DNA from 2 places in the Paenibacillus sp. YIM B09110 genome. Region 2 is predicted to be linked to the other one. Evidence: riboswitches for the same ligand, from Rfam matches in the RefSeq annotation. Region 2 holds a riboswitch; the other holds the start of a gene.
What was found. Region 2 has a riboswitch for cyclic di-GMP ahead of V8F51_RS24765 (transglutaminase domain-containing protein). Riboswitches for the same ligand answer to the same signal wherever they lie in the genome.
Positions count from the first base shown of each region.

Region 1 (8,145 bases), on a different contig from region 2:
GAATTTGATTTCTCGGGAGCTAACATTGAATCGGTATCGGAGTCGAAATCGTATTGGAAGGTAGAGCTTAGGCCTTATTACGGTATTAGGCTCCCGGGCTATAAAGACGTAATCCGAGCGGGACGCGACTGGATGGCGCGAAACAAGAAGCAAAAAATAATTACATAATGAGAAGAAAGTTAGATAGCGGCAGAGCCGTGCCTGCATCCTTTGCGAAAGATGCGGGCACGGCTCTGCATTATTCTTCATTTAAATATAGGTATGGCTGCTATTGCTGAATTAGCTCTAAGTTCGAATAATCTTCCTGGGAAACGACTTGCGCCATAATTTGGTGCTTCTTAAGACGGTTGACGACGATGACCGCATCTTCGGAGGTCGAATTCGACAGCAGTATATAGATATCGCCGTTGAATGCAAGGCCAATAAAATCCGACTCGCGCAGCGAATCGTTAACTTGTTTGAGCAGCGGGCTGTCATGAATGATATCCCTTGAAAGTGATACGAGGGCGAAGCTTGCATTGTAATTGCGTTTTGCGTGCTCCCTGGACCGTATAACGGCAAGGAAAACTTCAGGCTTAAGAACAGGCACGCCTTCCAGATAGCGCTCATGCTGACTAAGATATAAGCTGCGGATATTTCGGGATAACGACGAAGCGATCAGCTCGTTATTAATGTTAATATCGTCGAGCGTCGCGCCCGTATTATCCGATTTTTTGGTTAGCGGCTTTAAATCGGCAGTGGATTGCGCGAACCATTCGTACGTGCGGCGAATGCCCGTCTCGAAGCTGAACTTAGGCGACCAACTCAAAGCATTCTTTAATCTGGTGTTGTCGAGTCTTGATCGATAAATGTCGCCTGTACGGGCTTTATGGTTCTTGATGTCGGTTATCGGCTGAATGCTGCCCAATATGTTTACTAAATCATTGACCGATTGCTCCGTATTGGTGGACAAGTTCATGATTCCGCTTTGATCGGAAAGGCTTGCTTGATAGATGACGTCCGCAACATCCTCCACGTATATGAAATCACGCGTTTGTCCGCCGTCCCCGTAAATCACAAGCTCCTTGCCGTCACGCATCCGTTCCATAAAAATAGATACGACTCCGCCCTCTCCAATCGATCCTTGTCGAGGTCCGTACACATTGCTGAATCGGAAGCAAATCGTATCCAATTGGTAGATTTCATTCCACTTTGTGCAATAGTATTCCCCGAGAAGCTTGTTGATTCCGTATGGCGAGACAGGCTGACAAGGCATTTCCTCGTTTAGCGGAATTTGATCATTTAATCCATATACGGCCGCAGAGGAAGCGAAAATGAGCTTTTTGGTTTTATATTTTGCGGCCAGCTGCAAGATGTTGGTTAGTCCCAGGATGTTGGATTTTGTATCCGCGTATGGATTTTCCATCGATGTGACCACATTGATCTGAGCTGCCAAATGAACGACAATATCGACATTATGGTTCTCGAAGATAGATTCGCATACTGTGCTTTCCACATCTGCGATGTATGATATATGGCGGAATTTGCAATTGGATATATGACCGGAGGTCATATTATCTATAATAATGACTTCATGTCCTTCGTTGAAAAACTTCTCCGCAACGAATGAGCCAATAAATCCGTAGCCGCCCGTAATTAACACTTTCACGCTACCACCCCATTTTCCCTTCTGATTTTAGGTGAAGAAGTCCGATCGCGGTTCTTTGGAAACCGGCGTTTTGCTATTATGTACGCTGCTAGAGTATTATTAAAAATTAAGTCTAATAGGTGATAGCAGGGTCTACTTGACTATGATAATTGTTTAGGAAGAGGTTGTAAACAAGTTCTAATTTATGGCTATAAGCCGGTTGAGAAAAAGGTGTCGAATCTTTTTTAAAATTAGGCTATGAATCTAGTAAAACCTATTGCTTTATACCTATTAATCTGGTAATATTTATTTAAATATTAAGAAACTTCATATACTTGATGTGTCGAAAAGGCAAACTGCGTGAAAGCGCAGGACGCAAAGCTATAGGGGCTAAATGGGAAACCACATGCCAGCCAGATTCCGAAAACTTTTCAGGTTCTATTACAGAACTTATGACATGTCATAGGTTCTTTTTCTGTTCATCACACCTGCAATCCCACTAACTTAATATTTGGAAACAGCGATAACGGCAAACCACGTGAAAGCGTGGGACGCAAAACTACAGGGGCTAAATGGGAAACCATATGCCAGCCAGTTCCCGAAATGTTTTCAGGAATGAGATAGGACAATCCTGAATTCTGGGATTGTCCTATCTTATTTTATTCAACGACATGGGGGTAGTGAGAATGGGAATTTTCAGCAAACTAACGAAGAGCATGACGGCGATGGTGCTTGTAACGATTTTGAGCGGCATCGGTTTTTATGGACTATTCATCGAAGAAGCGAACGCTGCTAGTATGATAAATGTTAAGACCTACGGTGCAAAGGGAGACGGCAAGACGGACGATACGTCCTCGATTAAAAAAGCGCTGGCAGAAGGCGCGGCGAAAAAAACGACGGTTTACTTTCCGAAAGGAACGTACCTGGTAAACCCGAAAGATCCGCTCGCTGTAAGCAGCAACGTGAAAGTGCTCGGTGATGGCGCAACTTCGATCATTAAGGCTAGCACAAAAGATTTCGGTTGGGAATTGATGCGTGTATCGGGAAAAGATATTGAGATCAGCAATATTTCACTCGACGGCAACAAACTAGTTAACCGCGTACTTGTTGTAAGCGGAGGCAGTGAGCGCGTTAATGTCAACAAATCGATTGTAGCGAATGCTTCACACAGCACAAAAACAAGCAGCGATTACTTCTCGGGCGTGCTTTCGGGAATTCTTGTATACGGCAATACGAAAGCTATCACAATCGACAGCAATGAAGTGAAAAATATTGTAGCAATCAATCCTACTGGCGGCAGCATGATTGCTAGAGGTATTTACGTAACAACGACATGGGGTAAAAGCGAAGCTGCAGCAGCTAATGTATCTATTACTAATAACTATATACACCACATCGGTCCTGCTGATGACGGCGACGGCATCTACTATGAAGATCCAAACATGGATTCAGGCAAAGGCATTGATACAAACAGCATTATCTCGAATAATAAATTCGACAATAACGCCAAACGCGCTATTAAGATTTATGCACAAGGCCTTACGGTAACAGGAAACCAAATTTTGAACTCGTACCTGCAAAACAATTATTACGCTTCGGGTTCGGATAAAGGGTCGATCGCTCCTGACATGTACTCGGCTATCAGTGTATACGGCAGCAACAACACGATTAAATCAAATACGATTAGCGGTATTGGAAGTTTCTATGCTGCAATCGAGGTAGGCGCTGTTGAGACGGTTAACAACATTGTGGTCAGCAACAATAAAATTACAATGGGGCCGAAGAGCGTTCAAAAAGGCAAAACGGCTATCCGTCTGGGGAACATCAACAAATTCACGATCGACGGCAACGTAATCGAGAATGGCGACAAAGGAATTTGGACTTGGCAAAACGCAGATAACGGTTCTATCACAAACAACAAAATTAAAATGACAAGCGGCGGGGGCATTGATTTAACGACTTACCTTGCGCAGTTTTCCCAAAAAAATATTGTGTGCTCCAATAACACCATTCAAGCTACACAATTCATTGTTAAGCTAGCAAGCAGCAACTTCAACGTACAAGTTCTATAGTACCTTTTCAACTACCAAGACTTCGACAATCAATGTCGAAGTCTTTTTATTGATTGAATTTATTATATAGAAGCAGTTGTGACTCAGAGGTACGGAAAATGTCGTTTCATTTTTATTTACTTGACGAGTTTTGAAGATTATAATACGAATATGCTTTCAGGTTCAGCCAAACAGTTCTGGACTATGTTGGGAATTTAGTGGAAATAGCAAGTAACTCTCTACATAAAGGACTGAGGATTTTTGACTGGACATAAAGGTCAATTTGTCATTTCGCTTGATTTTGAGTTGTTTTGGGGCATAAGGGATCTCTATGATCTAGATTGGTATAATAGGACGTTTGCGAAGGAAAGAGAGTTAATTCCAGAGGTTCTGACTCTATTTGAGAAATATGGCATTCATGCTACTTGGGCGACTGTAGGACTATTATTTTTTGAGTCTAAGGAAGCGATGTTAAATGGTTTACCATCTATTAAACCGGGTTATGTTCAACAAAATCTATCTCCATACCCATATTTAAAAAGTGAACAGGTAGGCTTAGATGAGAAGGTCGATCCTAACCACTATGCATCTTCGCTTATTCATTTGATTCGAAATTCGCCATTTCAGGCGATATCCACACATACCTTTTCACACTATTATTGCAAAGAAGAAGGCCAGACGGAGAAAGAATTTGCTGCAGATATACAGGCAAGCATCCAAATCGCCGAAAAACAAGGTATGACCTTGGAGAGCATTGTATTTCCAAGAAATCAAATTAACGAAACCTATTTGCCAACGCTCAATCGGCTAGGCATTAAGTCATATCGCGGAAATCCAAAGCATTGGATTTACAGACACGGCTATAGCACTAAAGATTCATTGTTTTTGAGAGCTGCTCGGCTGCTGGATACCTATATCAATCTGTCCGGTTATCATTGCTATCGCGCAGATCAAATAATGTCCGAGCTACCCGTAAACCTACCGGCAAGTCATTTTTTTAGGTCTTACTCCCCCAAGCTCCGCGTACTAGAGCCGTTTCGTATTAAGCGAATACTGGATGGAATGACCTATGCAGCGAAGCACAACCAAGTTTATCACCTCTGGTGGCATCCCTATAATTTGGCGAGCAATGCCAATGAGAATATGGATGTATTAAAGAGAATATTAGAACACTACCACAAACTGCAGCACAAGTACGGGATGACAAGTTTGAATATGGAGGAGTTATGTAATCAAGTGTTAAGAAGTGAAGAGGGACGTTCTTCCTATCAATCGCAGCATTAATCCCAAACATGAGGTGAACGAATGGACATTCAGTTTTTGAAAGAAGCGAGTAAACGGTATTTTATTGTTATTCTATTAGTGATAGCTCTCTCTGTTGGAGGAGCCTTTGCGTTAAATGCTTTCGTAAAGCCTACTTATGAGGCGAGTGTAAGCGTAGTTGCAAGCATAGCATCCTCTGGAGATGCAGGTATTTATAATGAGTTTCTAGCAAGCCAGCTATTAACTGGCACTTATAAGGATGCTTTGAAAAGCTATTATATAGCAAACAAAGTGAAAGAAAAGTTGGATAGTAACCTTACTGCAACCGAATTGCTTAATAAGCTGGTAGTGGAGACCAACGTGGATACTCTTGTTATTAAAATTAAAATAAAAGACGATCACGTGAAAGATGCCGTTGCCATTGCCAATGCGTACGGTGAGACGTTCCTATCGGAATCCAAATCAATTATTCAATACGCTAATATAACTTTATTGGATCTGGCGAGCATTGAACAAGCATCTGATCCGGTCAGTCCTAAAAAAGCATTCAATTTAGCGATTTCCTTGTTTATAGGAGTTTTTGTCGGGTTAAGCGTTGCTCTCATGTTGGAAGGGAAGCGGCAAGAACGCAAAAGAAAGCGTGCAGAGAACAGCAGCGTTTAGACGATGATAGTCATTTGTATAGAATGAGTGGACGGAGTGAAGTCGGAAATGATTAATTATGCCATCGTAGGATGCGGCCATATTGCTAATAAGCATATAGAAGCTATCGAGAAAATAGATCAAGCGAGCCTTGTTGCCATATGCGATACGAATCCCGAGAGATTGAACCAATACATGGAGCAGACTGGCGCGGAAGGATATTCGAGCATTGATGAAATGCTGGAACGACAATCAAATATTGATGTAGTTTGTATATGTACGCCAAGCGGTCTGCATGCTCCGTTAGCTGTTAAGGCAGCTAAGGCGGGCAAACATCTCATTATTGAAAAACCGCTTGCGCTAACAATTGGTGATGCCGATGCCATCGCTGCAGCCGTCAAATCCTCGGGAGTTAAAGCAGCAGTTGTCCACCCCAATCGCTATCGGCCAGCCATTAAGCAACTTAAATCTGCATTGGAACAAAATATGTTCGGAAAAATAAGCCATGTAAATGCCACGGTACGCTGGAACAGAGGACAAGCTTATTATGATCAAGCCCCATGGCGCGGCACCAAAGCGATGGATGGCGGAGTATTAATGAATCAAGCAGTGCATAATCTGGATTTGTTGCAATGGCTGTTTGGAAACGTAGTTCAAGTAAAATCTATGGTCGACACACGTATTCGAGCGATAGAAGCGGAGGATGTTGCAGTAGCCACACTGCGGTTTGAGAGCGGTGCGCTTGGAATCGTAGAAGCAGCCACTACGATTTATGACAAAAATTTAGAGGAATCCATTAGCGTATTCGGTGAAAAGGGCTATGCAATTATCGGGGGAGTAACCGCCAATTGGATTAAGCAGTGGAAGTGCGAATCCATGGGTGATGAAGCGATAGACTTGCTGAAGCAGGAGGTTGAAGCCAATCCGTACGGCGTATCGGGACATCAGCAGATAATTGAAGATATGATAGCTGCTATTCGCGACGATCGCGAACCGGTTGTAACGGTAGAGGACGGTAAGGCGGCGGTTCAACTCGTTATTGACATTGTCCAGGATGGCAGCGTAGTACCACAAATTAATTAATCCAGGGGGCGTCTTATACATATGGAATCTATTAAACTTAACGAGTTAAGTGATAGGTTAATTGAGAAGTTGCTAAATAAGTCCGCCGTCATTGGCGTGATAGGTTTAGGTTATGTCGGATTGCCGCTAGCCGTCGAGAAAGCCAAAGCGGGGTATAAAGTTATTGGGTTTGACGTTCAGCAAAAAAAAATCGATATGGTGAATAGCGGATATAACTATATCGGCGACGTAATCGACGAAGATTTGCGGATTATGGTCAAGAACGGGTCACTTCAGGCAACATCGGACTATTCCTTCTTAAGCGATGTCGATGCGGTCGCCATTTGTGTACCGACTCCACTTGATATCTATCAGCAGCCGGATACGAGTTATGTGGAAAGTTCGACTAAAGCGATATCCGAATACTTGCATCCTGGAATGCTTGTTGTATTGGAGAGCACGACTTATCCCGGCACGACGGAAGAGCTTGTTAAACCAATCTTGGAGGCAACGGGACTAAGATGCGGGGAGGATTTCTTCCTCGCTTATTCGCCTGAGAGGGTAGATCCTGGCAACAAGTTTTTCAATACCAAAAATACGCCTAAGGTAGTTGGAGGAATTACTCCGGCATGTTCCCAAGTTGCCCAGACGCTATATCGGCAAGTGCTTGACGGAGATGTGCATGCGGTATCCAGCCCCTCTATTGCCGAAATGGAAAAAATCTACGAAAACACGTTTAGACATATTAATATAGCGCTTGCCAACGAAATGGCCATTTTGTGTGACAGAATGGGCATAAACGTTTGGGAAGTCATTGACGCCGCCAAGTCGAAGCCGTACGGATTCATGGCCTTCTATCCCGGACCGGGTCTCGGCGGACACTGCATTCCAGTCGATCCGTTCTATCTGACCTGGAAGGCTAGAGAATACAACTACCATACTCGGCTTATTGAACTCGCAGGCGAAATTAACAATTCAATGCCGGAGTTTGTCGTTCAGAAGATTGGGGAAATTCTCAATAAGTTTAAGAAATCGGTAAATGGTTCAACGGTTTATTTACTTGGTGTCGCTTATAAAAAAGATATTGACGATTATCGGGAGTCGCCGGTTCTTAAGATTATCGAGCTGCTGGAGGAACGCGGAGCTAAGGTGTTGATCAGCGATACGCATATCGATTCGTTTAGATATAACGGTAATCAATATGAGTGCGTGGAGTTGACGGAGCAACGACTGGCTGAAGCCGATATAACGGTCATTACAACGGATCATTCCGGATTTGACTATGGCCTGATCGGTCGTGCTAGCCAAAGCTTATTCGATACGCGAAATGGCATGAAGTCATACGATAAACCGGAAAACTACCATTTGCTATAGGCTGGAGGTAACAAAAGTATGAGTTATTTCGCGCATCCGTCCGCCATTATTGATGATGGTGCATCTATTGGGGAAGGAACGAAAATTTGGCACTTCTCGCATGTATGTCCTACATCCGTTATTGGG
Region 1 is NZ_JBANSP010000007.1:235,552-243,696, forward strand. Features, by position in the region: gene V8F51_RS13365 (GNAT family N-acetyltransferase) at 1-168, shown strand, start outside; gene V8F51_RS13370 (NAD-dependent epimerase/dehydratase family protein) at 269-1,648, opposite strand; cyclic di-GMP riboswitch class I at 1,968-2,052, shown strand; cyclic di-GMP riboswitch class I at 2,146-2,230, shown strand; gene V8F51_RS13375 (glycosyl hydrolase family 28-related protein) at 2,314-3,699, shown strand; gene V8F51_RS13380 (polysaccharide deacetylase family protein) at 3,940-4,962, shown strand; gene V8F51_RS13385 (YveK family protein) at 4,984-5,604, shown strand; gene V8F51_RS13390 (Gfo/Idh/MocA family protein) at 5,653-6,666, shown strand; gene V8F51_RS13395 (nucleotide sugar dehydrogenase) at 6,688-8,019, shown strand; gene V8F51_RS13400 (acyltransferase) at 8,038-8,145, shown strand, end outside.
Region 1: another riboswitch for cyclic di-GMP. It lies ahead of V8F51_RS13375 (glycosyl hydrolase family 28-related protein); the one in region 2 lies ahead of V8F51_RS24765 (transglutaminase domain-containing protein).

Region 2 (8,145 bases):
TTTCTTTCGTGTCGGCCGTATGTTTCAGCGGCGACTTAGATAATATATCACAGACGCCTATAGCATTGCAAGCACTTTTTATATAAACCTTTAAACTGTTTTCTATTATAGAAGATAACAAAAAAACACGATGCCAAAGCACCGTGTCTAATAACTGTCTAGTATTGTTTTGCTGCCGAATATTTCGAAGCATCTTTAATTAGATCGAACTTCTTGTTACTCTTCTTGAGACCAGCGTCTACCGTCGTATCAATAATTACCCATTTGCCATTCAAGAACACTTCGTTCCAAGCATGATATACACTAACATATTCCGTGTCACCCATTACGAGCTTAGTAGGAACTCCTACACTACGAAGCATTGCAGCGAACAACGACGAGTAACCATAGCAGATATCTTTTTTCGTCGAAAGTGTTTTGTCGATGCTTGGGAGGTAGTCAGTCGAAATGTTGGCTGCCAAATCATAATCATATTTGATGTTATTAATGATATAGTCGTAGATTGCTCTTACTTTCTCATTGTCTGATTTGCTGTTTTTTGTTAGCTCTTTTGCTTTAACAATAGCAAGACTCGAGCTTGTCCATGCTACATTTTGCACCGAATTCAAGTAAATCACGCTGTTGTTAGCAAGGTTAAGCTTAACTGTTTCTTTGTTAACTACTTTATATTTGTTGCCTTCTGTATTCTCTAACACCGACACGGTGTAATCGCCATTTCCAAGTTGCAGCGGGAATTGTTCTACTTTCTTGGAAGCTGTCATGTTATATGTATATTTATTATCGCCTTTTGCGATCATAACTTTTGTTTTCACGTTAGCCTTTACTTCATAGGATACCGATACAATGCCTTTATCTAGACTAGCTGTGTTCAACCAAGTTGTGTTTTCGCTAGCTTCTGCACTTGTAACTTTAATCGATGCGATCATGATGAACGCTACTGCTATCATAAGAATAAACTTACGCATGAATAAAACTCCCTTCGGTAGCTGGCTGCCATCTTTCAGAAGGCCCTTTAGCTTTGCGTCCCTACCTTTCGATAGGTTTGCCGTTATCGTGTAAAGTTTCATAGGACTGCTTGTCCCTTGTTATAAAACAAAAAAAGCTCTGTCTTTCGGTAGCTGGCTGCCATCATAAGGAAGGCCCTTTAGCTTTGCGTCCCTACCTTTCGATAGGTTTGCCATTATCGTGATTCGCTTTTTCTAATACTTGTCCTACTATTTAGTAAAATAAAAAATGCTCCGTCGTTCGGTAGCTGGCTGCCATCATAAGGAAGGCCCTTTAGCTTTGCGTCCCTACCTTTCGATAGGTTTGCCATTATCGGGATTAGCATCGATAGTCCTATATTACCATATGATTCTAGTAATTCAATACTATCTAGCAAAAAAATAGATCAAAATCTTACAAAAAATAATAGCTACTTAAACCTTTCCTCAATATCGTAAGTAATCGTTTTTGATTTCTCTTTGTTGTTATCTTTCCAAGTTACTTTGGCGCAAACAACTTTATTGCTCTCTAGATCGGTATTGCCGATTTTACATAAGAATTTGTCGATTTGTACGTTACTTTGCAGTACTTATGTAGAACTATGTAACATAGGTGTTTCGCAAGCTCTATTTTAATACTGATGATCTAGGGGTGTAAATTTAGCGCCATTAGATGTATTCACATTCATCCGTTTACTCGAAAAAAACTTAATATGGAGCAATAAGAAAAAGCGCGGCCGTCAGACGGTTATTCACCATCAACGCGGCCACGCTTCTATAGTTACTTGTATCTTGCTTTACGTATCGCTCGTCCCTTACTCGCCGGAGCGTTGCTCTCTCATATGCGGGAACAACAGTACGTCCCGGATCGAAGGCGCATCCGTCAACAACATAATGAGACGGTCGATGCCGATTCCCAAACCGCCAGTAGGCGGCATACCGTATTCAAGGGCACGGATGAAGTCATCATCCATCTCATGCGCCTCGTCGTTGCCGTGCTCTTTCTCTACGAGCTGTGCCTCGAACCGTTCGCGCTGGTCGATCGGATCGTTCAGCTCTGTAAAGGCGTTCGCGTGCTCGCGCGCTACGATGAATAGCTCGAAGCGGTCCGTGAAGCGCGGATCGACTTCACTCTTCTTCGCCAGGGGCGAGATTGCAACCGGATGTCCGGTAACGAACGTAGGCTGAATCAGCGTATGCTCGCCAAATGTTTCGAAGAACGCGTTCAAGATATGACCAAACGTCATATGCGGCTCAACCGCAACTTTATGCTCCTTAGCAAGGCGATGTGCTTCCTCGTCGGTCATTTCCACGCTGAAGTCGACACCCGTAAGTTCCTTCACGAGATCGACCATCGATACGCGGCGCCATTGCGGAGTCAAGTCAACTTCTTGGCCTTGGTACGTAATCTTCGTTGTCCCAAGCACCTCTTGTGCGATATGCGCAATCAGATTCTCGGTCAGAGCCATAATATCTTTGTAGTCAGCGTAAGCCTCGTACAGCTCTATCATTGTGAACTCAGGGTTGTGACGCGTCGAGATACCCTCGTTGCGGTATACCCGGCCGATCTCATATACCTTCTCCAAGCCGCCCACGATAAGACGTTTTAGATGAAGCTCGATCGCAATACGCATATAAAGCTGCATATCGAGCGCATTATGATGAGTGATGAAAGGACGAGCAGCAGCTCCCCCCGCAATCGAGTGCAGCGTTGGCGTCTCTACTTCTAAGTAATCTCTCGAATCGAGATAACGGCGCATCGATTGAATGATCTTGGACCGGGTAATGAAGGTTTGTTGAACGTCCGGATTCACAATCAGGTCGACATAACGTTGACGGTAACGCAGTTCGACGTCCTTCAGGCCATGGTACTTGTCAGGCAGCGGCAGCAGCGACTTCGTCAATACGTCAACATCTTGCGCTTTGACGGAAACTTCGCCTGTATTCGTCTTGAACACGACGCCATGTACGCCGACAATATCACCAATATCAAGCAGATCGAAAGCAGCGAACTTATGCTCTTCGACCGTGTCCTTGCGGACGTAGATTTGAATCTTGCCGCTCAAGTCCTGGATATGCGCGAAGCCCGCCTTGCCCATGCCGCGCTTCTGCATAATACGGCCGGCGATGCTCACTTTAACCGCTTGGCCTTCCAGCTCTTCCTTCGTAGACGCTTCATAGGCTGTTAGTATATCTTTGGCATTATGAGTGCGCTCGAACTTCTTGCCGAATGGATCAACGCCTAAAGCGCGAAGCTCGTCTAGTTTGTCTCTGCGGATCTGCAGAAGCTCACTTAACTCCTGCTCCTGTCCCTGCTCGTTATTCTCATGTTCCACTTTCGTTCATCTCCCTGATACGTAAGGGTAACCGATAACGTTCAAAAAGCTTCCGGCAAGGAAGCTTTCTAAACCATTCATCGCAAACCTTATTTTTTGATATCGACAATTTTATATTGAATGATGCCGGCTGGTACGTTCACTTCTACAACGGTGCCTTTTTTCTTGCCTAGAATCGCCTTGCCAACCGGACTTTCATTAGAAATCTTATTTTGGAGCGGATCGGACTCCGCGGTGCCTACAATCGCATATTCCATTGTATCGCCGAATTCCATATCTTCAACCGTTACAATAGAACCAATACTCACTGTATCGATATCGATATCATCGTTATTGATGATACGCGCATTACGAAGCATCTTCTCAAGCGTAATAATACGGCCTTCAATAAATGCCTGCTCATTCTTCGCGTCCTCGTATTCGGAGTTCTCGCTAATATCGCCATAACCGATTGCAACCTTGATCCGCTCAGCGACTTCGCGTCGCTTGACCGACTTTAAGGTTTCCAGCTCCTCTTCAAGCTTCTTTAAGCCGTCCTGAGTCAGAATGATTTGCTTATCGTTCATCTTTCCGATTCTCCCGTCGTGTGACTTATTTTCATACCGTGTATGAATTCACTGTTACCTAATATATTACGCTTCATTGCCATCATACCTTGAGTCATTTCACTTTAAAGGGGTCTCTTGAGAGCCTCTTTGGATTATATTGCACGATTATATTTCAAAGTTGCCCCCAATGTCAATCAAAGCCAAACGTCCCATTGAAACCGTTTCACTTAGGCGTGAACCCATACATTCCGCATCATGCCGACATCTGTCGAACTTTGTCGATGCAAGTGCCGCTGCCTTCAAAATGAAGCATGCTCCGACATAGCGCTCCATTAAAAGCAGCGGCAACCGGCGATCAATTTAATGAATGATCTCTTCCGCTGCGGTATGAACGGATGAAGCGCCATTCTGCTCCTGCTCGTCCTCTTCTTCCAATGAGAGAATATAATTTTCCAAAATCGCCACCATGCGATCGCGGTCCGTTTCTTCCATAATAACGTCCTTCACGCGCGCGCCTCCTGGCAAGCCCTTCAAATACCATGCTAAGTGCTTGCGCATCTCGCGCACGGCTACCGCTTCGTTCTTCAGCGCGATCAGTCGGTCAAGGTGCAAGATCGCGACATCCATCTTCTCGCGCGGAGCCGGATCGCCCAACAGCTCGCCCGTTGCCAAGTACTGAATCGTACGATAGAGCATCCAAGGGTTGCCCAGCGCGCCCCGTCCGATCATAACGCCGTCGACGCCAGTGTGATCCAGCATCCTTCTCGCGTCCTCTGGCGAGAATACGTCGCCATTCCCAATTACGGGAATAGATACCGATTGTTTGACATCCCTTATGATGTCCCAATTCGCCTTGCCCGTATACAGCTGCTCCCGCGTCCGTCCATGCACACTAACGGCTTTTCCGCCTGCGCGCTCAACCGCACGCGCGTTCTCGATTGCATAAACATGCTCGTCATCCCAGCCGATACGCATCTTCACCGTAACCGGCTTTTTCACAGCGTCTACGACAGCAGACACCATCTCATAGATTTTGTTCGGGTCAAGCAGCCAACGAGCGCCGGCGTCGCATTTGGTTACCTTCGGTACAGGGCATCCCATATTAATATCGATAATGTCTGCATTCGTCTGCGTATCGACAACCTTTGCCGCCTCGACCAGCGACTCCCGGTCGCCGCCGAATATTTGCAAACTAAGCGGCTTCTCGCGCTCATCAACGAACAGCATCTCCATCGTACGTTTATTACCGTGCAGGATCGCCTTGTCGCTCACCATTTCTGCGCATACAAGTCCCGTTCCGAATTCCTTTGCTATTAAACGAAAAGCAGGATTGCACACGCCTGCCATCGGCGCCAGCACGACCCTATTCTTCATCTCGATGTCTCCGATTTTCAGCATGCCATTCCACACTCCTCATTGATATTATTTGATCCCAAGCGTCCTGTGCCGGACGTCAGGCTTTATTCACGGGTATCCGACATTAATTCCTCATAATCGATCCCCAGCGTGCTCGCAATATGGTTAAGCAGCTTCGGATCCGTCTTCCTCGTACCTCGCTCCAGCGAGCCCAATACCGCAACAGATACGCCCAGCACTTTGGCCAGCTCCTGCTGCGTATAACCCTTCAGCTTTCGAAAGGCTCTGACGCGCTGCGCCAATTGATTGTTTTCCATAACGTGATGCCTTCCTTTCCATCCTGAAGCGCGCTGCCGGCCGCCAATGAAACTTCGTCCCGCAACGAATGCGATAATTCTATAACGTCATTTAACGGTACAAGCACGAATGACCGCTCCATCATGCGCGGATGCGGCAGTGTCAGCTCCTCTTGATTCATTCTGACATTATCGTACAGCAGGAGGTCGAGGTCAATGGTTCTCGGTCCCCAACGTATCTGCCTAACTCGCCCTAGCTGCAGCTCATATTCGAGCAGCTTGCGCAGCAACTCGATCGGAGAGAGCGAAGTGCGGATTGCTATCGCCATGTTCAGAAATGCAGGCTGATCTGTATATCCGACAGGATCTGTCTCATAGATGCCCGACACCCTTCGCACCTCAATGGTTGGTTCACGGTCAATCAGTACGATAGCCTCCGTGAGAAGCAGCTCTCGCTCTCCCATATTCGATCCTAAAGCGACGTACGCTTCGAAAGTTTGCCCGTTAGGCGGGAATCGCTCTTCCATCTGCATCCCGCTTTCTCCGCATCTCGATCGTTACCCCGTCAAAGTGGATATCGAACGGAGGATGCGGCTTTGTTACTCGAACCGTCACTTCATTTACCATAGTATAAGCTTCCAGAACCCGTGATGCAATGTGACCCGTTAAAGCTTCGATCAGCTTGAAAGGAGGTCCTTCCACAATCTCTTTCGTGAATGCATGGATCTCCGCGTAGTTAATTGTATAGTTCAAATCATCGGTCTCAGCAGCTTGGCCAAGCTCCATATGCAGCACGATATCGACGTAAAACTGTTGCCCTAGCTTGTTCTCTTCGGCAAAAACGCCATGATACCCATAGAAACGCATCCCTTTAATCGCCATTTGGTCCATTTCCGTCACTCCTCACAGGCAAATGCCTTATTTCTTAATCTGCAACTTTATATGTTCTTATATTGTAAAATAGCGTCCGTCATCAAAGCGGTCTGCTTCATCTCGCGAACGTCATGCACCCTTACAATATGACTGCCTTGCGCGATACCAAGCGCAACTGTCGCAGCCGTGCCGAAAGCCAGCTCTTCCACGGGTAAGCACAGCGTGTCCCGAATAAACTTTTTGCGCGATGTGCCGAGCAGTACCGGATAACCCAGCTCCGACAGTTCGGATAAGCGAGCAAGCAGCTCTAAGTTGTTCTCGTACGTTTTCGCGAACCCGATACCGGGATCAAGCCATACCTGAGACTCCGAAACGCCGGCCGTCTTCGCAATCTCGACACTGCCAAGCAGATCAGCCAACACATCAGGCACGAAATCGTTATAGTCACGCGCATGGCGGTTGTGGTTAAGAATAACGGGGCAGCCGAACTCTGCGGCCACTGCCGCCATCTCGGGATCGCCCTTCAAGGCCCATATATCGTTAATAATATGAGCGCCCGCTTCGAGCGCCTGACGCGCCGCAGCAGCCTTATACGTGTCTATTGACAGCGGTATATGCGGAATCTCCTTCCGCACTGCTTCAATAACAGGAATGATGCGTCGCAGCTCCTCATCCAGAGGAACGGGCTCGAAACCCGGACGCGTCGATTCGCCGCCGATATCGAGAATATCCGCTCCATCCTCCACCATAGCGAGCGCGTGGGCTACCGCAGCATCTACCCCCGTATACTTGCCGCCATCAGAGAAGGAATCCGGCGTCGCATTGAGGATGCCCATAATTAATGTACGTTTTCCAAGTTCCAGCCGAATGCCGCCGTTCAACTCATATACCCAATGTCTATTATGTGTGCCGCTCTTGCTCATGCTGCCACTCTCCTTAACCGTTATTCATTCCCGACAATTTGCGATGCATCTGCACGATAGAGCGCTAGCAAGCCTCTCGTCAGCTCTCCCGCATAACCGTCGCCAACTTGTACAGTCTCGTTCCTGCTCACAATGTCGGATAGCGTCGTAATCGGTATAAGCTCCTGTATGGAGTTAGTCATCCATATTTCATCAGCCTGTACAAGCTCTTCCCATGTAAAATATCCTTCATGCACCGAACGCCCTGCTTCCCGCGCAAGTTCTAAGACACGCTCGCGCGTCACACCGGGTAAGATGCCCGTATGAATAGCCGGCGTGTACAAGATGCCGTCCTTCACATAGAACAGATTGCTCACAATGCCTTCAGCGAGCCAGCCTTCCTTCGTCAGCATAAGCCCCTCTGCTCCTGACGGAGGAGAAGAGGCAAGCAGCTCACGCTTCGCAATAATATTATTCATATAATGGAGAGATTTGAATCTGATATCGCCTTCCGGCGTGTTCCGCCGCGTCTGCAGCAGCCTCAGCTCTCTTCCATGCATAGGAATCGAATCATTGACCGGCGGCAGCGACTTTACGAGCAGCAGCACGCTCGGCTGCTCGTAATCGCCCGTTGGAAGACCAAGCTCGCCTACGCCAGCGCTTACCGTCAGACGGACATAACCGTCCGTCAGACCGTTCGCAGCCAGCAGCTCAGTCACCTGCTCGCTAATTCCCTTCTCGTCGCCACGATACTGAATGCCTAGCTGTTCGCAACCGGCCTGCAGCCGCCTTAGATGGCGGTTCAGCAGATAAGGACGGCCGCCGTAAGTACGGAACGTCTCAAACAGGCC
Region 2 is NZ_JBANSP010000022.1:83,580-91,724, reverse strand. Features, by position in the region: gene V8F51_RS24765 (transglutaminase domain-containing protein) at 159-965, opposite strand; cyclic di-GMP riboswitch class I at 979-1,057, opposite strand; cyclic di-GMP riboswitch class I at 1,111-1,189, opposite strand; cyclic di-GMP riboswitch class I at 1,245-1,323, opposite strand; gene lysS (lysine--tRNA ligase) at 1,799-3,319, opposite strand; gene greA (transcription elongation factor GreA) at 3,409-3,885, opposite strand; gene dusB (tRNA dihydrouridine synthase DusB) at 4,228-5,265, opposite strand; gene V8F51_RS24745 (helix-turn-helix domain-containing protein) at 5,328-5,540, opposite strand; gene folK (2-amino-4-hydroxy-6-hydroxymethyldihydropteridine diphosphokinase) at 5,492-6,052, opposite strand; gene folB (dihydroneopterin aldolase) at 6,024-6,410, opposite strand; gene folP (dihydropteroate synthase) at 6,458-7,315, opposite strand; gene pabC (aminodeoxychorismate lyase) at 7,336-8,145, opposite strand, start outside.